Regions from separate parts of the Methylomonas sp. Uni0009 genome, predicted to be linked through region 1. Evidence: riboswitches for the same ligand, from Rfam matches in the RefSeq annotation. Region 1 holds a riboswitch; the other holds the start of a gene.
The links. A riboswitch is a leader RNA that binds a small molecule or an ion and turns the genes downstream of it on or off. The one in region 1 is predicted to bind cobalamin.

Region 1 (2,460 bases):
CGATATTGGTGTGATACGCGCGCAGCTCCCAATTGGCCCAATCGTGATGGCCGGCAAAACCGGCTTCGAAGCTGGTGGACTTTTCCGGACGCAAGCCGGGGTTGCCGAAGCCTGGGAAGTATAACTGGTTAAAGGTCGGCGCCTTAAACGCATTGCCGAAACTGGCAAAAGCGCTGATACCGTAATCCCAATTAAACCGCCAGCCGAAATTGCCGGTGACACTATCGCCGAAAGCCTGGTTTTCGTCCCACCGCAAGGAAGCGTTCAAAAAATGCTTGTCGAAAATCCGGCTGTGCAAATCAGCGAACACTCCGACATCGTAACGCGAGGTTTCGACATAGCGTGTGGTGCTGTCGACTTCGTCGAAGCGGTAATCGGCACCCACTGTCAATTGGTGATCCTTATGCAAGGCCAGTTCGTTCAGCCAGCTGGCGTTCCAGCGTGTGGTGTTGAAACGACTGGTAAACCGACCGTTATGCCGAAACTGATCGGCATCGTCCATGCTTTGTCCCACCCGCAAAGTGGATTTCCACCTATCGCTGAAATTTGCGCTGGCTGTGGCTCCCAGCGTCTGATTGACAAACTCAGTGGTGCTACTGATGGAATTGTCGATCTCGGTTTCGCCTTCGGCTCGCAGGAAAAATGCTTCCAGTTCCGCGCCGTTGTTGAAGCGGTAACCGGCTTTGGCATTCAGACTGGTGTTGTTATAGCCGTCGCGGTCCGGATTATAGCCGCTCGCGACGCTGACACCACTCAGCGCATTGATGCCCTGGCTACCGAGTTGAGCGGCGCTCAAGCTATACCAAGCCTTGCCCCATTTACCGTTGACGGCCGCCGAGCCGTTATAGGTGTCGTATGAGCCTCCGCCGGCTTCCAGCGCAATGTTCGGCCGTTCACTGGTGCCGCCCTTGCGAGTAAATATCTGAATCACCCCGCCGATCGCTTCCGAGCCATACAGGCTGGACTGCGGGCCTCGAGTGATTTCCACCCGTTCGATTTGATCGATAGGAATAAACTGAAATGCGCTGGTGCCGGTGGTCACCGAGCCGGCCTTGATGCCGTCGATTAAAACCAGTACATGATCGGAGTTAGTGCCGCGCAGATAGACATTGGTATCCTTACCGTAACCGCCGCTTTGCACCATATCAACGCCCGGCGTGCCTTTTAGTAACTCAGGAAGGGTTCTAACCTGAAGTTTCTCGATGTCCTGACGATTATAAACCGTCATCGCCGTGGCTAATTCGTTCTGCCGAGTCTCGGTTCGGGTAGCCGTCACGACTGTTTCGGCAAGGTTGATAGCCTCATCGCCGGTTGCTGCCCACACTGTAAAAGGCGTACTCGCCAGCAATAAAGATCTGTATAGAATTGTTTGCATATTGTCCTCTGCGCCCGCCGCGCATCCGGGTGAAAAAGGACAGAGGAAAAACGGAAAACGAAAAAGACGGAGGCAGGCTAGGCATGGACTCAGACCATTCCGTCAACAGCCCTCCGCTGTCTCGAATGATCTTCCGGGCCAGTCTCCGGGCTTATAAGTGGCTTGACGCCTGATCTGCGACCTTCCCATGCAAAGCGCACAGTGGCAAAAACGCAGCTCTTTACTTATCTACCGTTGCGGGGGCAGCGCCGGCATGGGCGGTTAAAACCGCCGCACCGACTTCCTGTTTAAGCTTGGCCGAGAAAACGGCGCAAACACCTGAAAGAAGCGCGCAATTGTAGGGAGTCGGGCATGATAAAGCAAGAGTGTCCGAGCAGGTCGCCCACAATCGGCATTGCAAATACCCCTTTCCGTGCTATACATTGGTGCATTGATTAATGCTGTTAACTTAGACTTCAACGAATACGGGCGGGATCATGGAAATTCAATCGAAATTGTTAGGCAACCAAGACATCAATCCGGACACTATCATCAATTTTCCGCGCGGCCTACCCGGTTTTGAAGATCAGACCCGCTTTAAATTATTTCATCAGGAAGGCAGTGAGATTGTCTATTGGCTGCAATCGGTCGATAACGCGGAGCTGACTTTTTCCGCGGCTCATCCGTCGCACTTCAACATCAATTATAATTTTACGGTAACCGACCCCGAAGAAGCGCTGCTGCAACTAGAGCCGGGCGACGAACTGGTGATATTAATTCTGCTGCACAAAGACAACGAGCAGGATAATGGCAAGCCGACCATTAAAGGCTCGATCAAATCGCCAATCTTAATCAACGCCAACAAACGCATCGGCATGCAAAAAGTATTGGTGGCAATCGAACAAAGCATCACCCTGACCGAGAAGGTCAGTGAGATAGATGTATCTGAGGCTTAAAAATGCAAACATCCGCCGGCGATTGCGTTCGCCGGCGGATGTTTAAATCAGGCGGCCTGAACAGGAATGGAATGACTGGAATGGCTAATACGATTGTTGCCGTCGAAATACACCAAAGTCGGCTTGTAGTTCGTCAGTTCCTTCTCATCT
Region 2 (2,460 bases), 2.5 Mb from region 1:
ACGGCCACCGGCACGTCTAGTGTTTGTGCCAAATCGGCGCTGCTGCTATCGCCGTCGAACAAGCCCATGACACCTTCAATCAAGATGATGTCAGCGTCGGCGGCGTTATAAAGCATCTCACGGCAATGCGCTTCGCCCATCATCCATAAATCCAGCTGATAAACCGGTTGTCCGCAAGCAAAGCTCAATATTTGCGGATCGATAAAATCCGGGCCGGTTTTGAACACGCGTACCTTGCGGTTTTGCTGGCGATAGTAATAGGCCAAAGCCGCCGTAATGGTGGTTTTGCCTTGCCCGGAGGCAGGAGCGCTGATCAATATCGCCGGGCAATGGCGTGTTGCAGTAGCATTCACCACTAAAACGTTACTTTACGCAACAATCGGCCCGATATTGCGCCCAAGGTCAGCCAGAAAATAGCGTTGTTGATGGATGTCAACACCACAAAATGCTGTTGTAAGGCTTCGGGCGCTAAAGCCTGGGCAACCTCCGGATGCGGTGCGCCGATCAGATGCGGTAAGGCCAGTAAGCCAGCGCCGCCGATTTGCAGCCAGCGCTGTTTGGTCAAAAACAGACCAAACAAGCCAATCGCGGTAGCGGCGGCCGTAAAAAGCCACCACGCTTGGCGACTGTGTAATTCGGCGCTGTCGGTGCCCGGCAACTCCGGCGGCAAGCCCAATGATGGCGCGACAAAAAATACCAAATAACCGGCCAAACCCCAGCCGAGTCCGTACAGGTAACCATGTTGATCCCGCCAGTACAGGGCGACACTGATAAACAAGGCAAAGCCGAAGCCGGTTAGGCCATTGAACAGCAAGGTAAAGCCATTACGTTGCCAGCCGTCCATCGGTTGCCAGTCACGCACATGCTCAGCCGATGGCGTTTCGAATTGTTCGGCGGCCAAAATCAAGGGCAAGGTTTGATAGTGTTGTAGCACGCTGAGTAACAAGCCGCCCAATAGTCCCGCCAGTAGCGAGATGGTGACCAGCTTACGAAAATCCGCCATGTTAATGGCAAGGAAAAGCTGCGCTGTGACGTCCGTCGTGGGCGGCGTTATGCAGGTAGTTGTTAGCGTCCTGCAAGAAACCCAAACCTAACACGACGGTCAGGCCCAAAACAATAGCACTCAGGCCGGGCAGGATTTTTGAGGAAGAAAGGATGGTAGATGCCGCGAGTGTTTTCATGGTTGTCTGTTCCGAAAAAGGTGGACGGAATAACAGAGGGAAAGACAAACCAAAAAAACCGATTTGACAGATCGCCCTCCGCAATACTGTTGACTACAGTTTTAGGCCTGTCTCCGGGCTCGTGACGAATCACCTACCGTTGCGGGGGCAGCGTCGGCATTTAACCGACTTCCAGTTTCACCCGCCAAGAGCGGGAACCTTAAAACCAGCGGCGATTGTATGCCGCAGCTAGTCGTAGGGCAAATGAAATGTATTGAAATAAGAATAAACGGTGCGGCAGCAGCTCCTCTCGACAAGTTATCGATCAACCAGTAATCGCCCGCAACGAGTGATTCTATCAAAACTAAACACATGCTCTCTCGGGCTTTCATAACAACGCCCCACCAATCTTCGTCTGTAATCCGGCTCGCCTTTTTCGAGATAAATAGTGGCGCCACAAATGGGACATGCCGCCGAATACCGAACTAACCGAATTACTCTTAAATCTCCGTCTCGAAGCAGTTCGAACTGCGCAGACTGTTCATAAAAATTTGTGAATAGTTCATGGGCTACGACAATTCGATCATCCAACAATAATATCCAAGGCTTGATGATAGTTACCCAGGAACCATAGGGAATCGCAAAAATACTGACCAGTAATGTCAAATCTTGCGTTGTCACCGGCCTAGGCACGGATAACGATAGCCATCCTGCATAGGCAATTAACAATGCAAGTCCGCCTATTGTTGCCAACCAGCCCAGTACTCCCCATACATGCCATCGGCGTAATTCGATTTGTCCGTGCCGAAATAACCAACTCGCGATCCAACTGGGTTTGACTTCACCCAATTCTGTCAGTTGATAGCTGGCTTGCAAATCGGCTATGTTGCTCCCAGCCCGAACATTCTCGATTGCTTGGTCTTCTTCCAATATCACCGGAACCGTTTCAGCTTTGATATAGAACGTCGTGTGTCGTCCCGGCCCTCCCTTTGTGCTTTTACGCTCCGGCTTTGGATAATGCGAAAGCCTACGCTTACGGGCAAACTCCATGATTTGCGGTTCACGGATTTCGCAATATTTTTTTAACGAACCCGGCCAGTCGATCCATTTTTTAGGTTCGGCACTGTCTAAGGACTCACCAACAGCAGCGACGATTGCATCGGCCGTGAAACGTCGCTCCGACTCTTCGAAATCCACTTTCTTTAACGATTCCTGAGCTAACGCGCGCAATATGCGGTGGCCTTTTTCATCGCTTGGCTCACTATCCAACCAATCGATCAAGCATTGAATTACCTCGCGC

Region 2: it holds a riboswitch for cobalamin, as region 1 does, so the genes downstream of both, ACWAU0_RS19515 (CbtB domain-containing protein) here and ACWAU0_RS08180 (TonB-dependent receptor domain-containing protein) in region 1, are expected to answer to the same signal.

Annotation. Positions count from the first base shown of each region.
Region 1 covers NZ_JBTAFN010000001.1:1,757,552-1,760,011, forward strand. The annotation lists gene ACWAU0_RS08180 (TonB-dependent receptor domain-containing protein) at 1-1,375, opposite strand, end outside; cobalamin riboswitch at 1,495-1,712, opposite strand; gene fliW (flagellar assembly protein FliW) at 1,852-2,310, shown strand; gene panD (aspartate 1-decarboxylase) at 2,358-2,460, opposite strand, start outside.
Region 2 covers NZ_JBTAFN010000001.1:4,212,802-4,215,261, forward strand. The annotation lists gene ACWAU0_RS19505 (cobyrinic acid a,c-diamide synthase CobB) at 1-353, opposite strand, end outside; gene ACWAU0_RS19510 (CbtA family protein) at 356-1,003, opposite strand; gene ACWAU0_RS19515 (CbtB domain-containing protein) at 1,005-1,181, opposite strand; cobalamin riboswitch at 1,269-1,398, opposite strand; gene ACWAU0_RS19520 (hypothetical protein) at 1,479-2,441, opposite strand.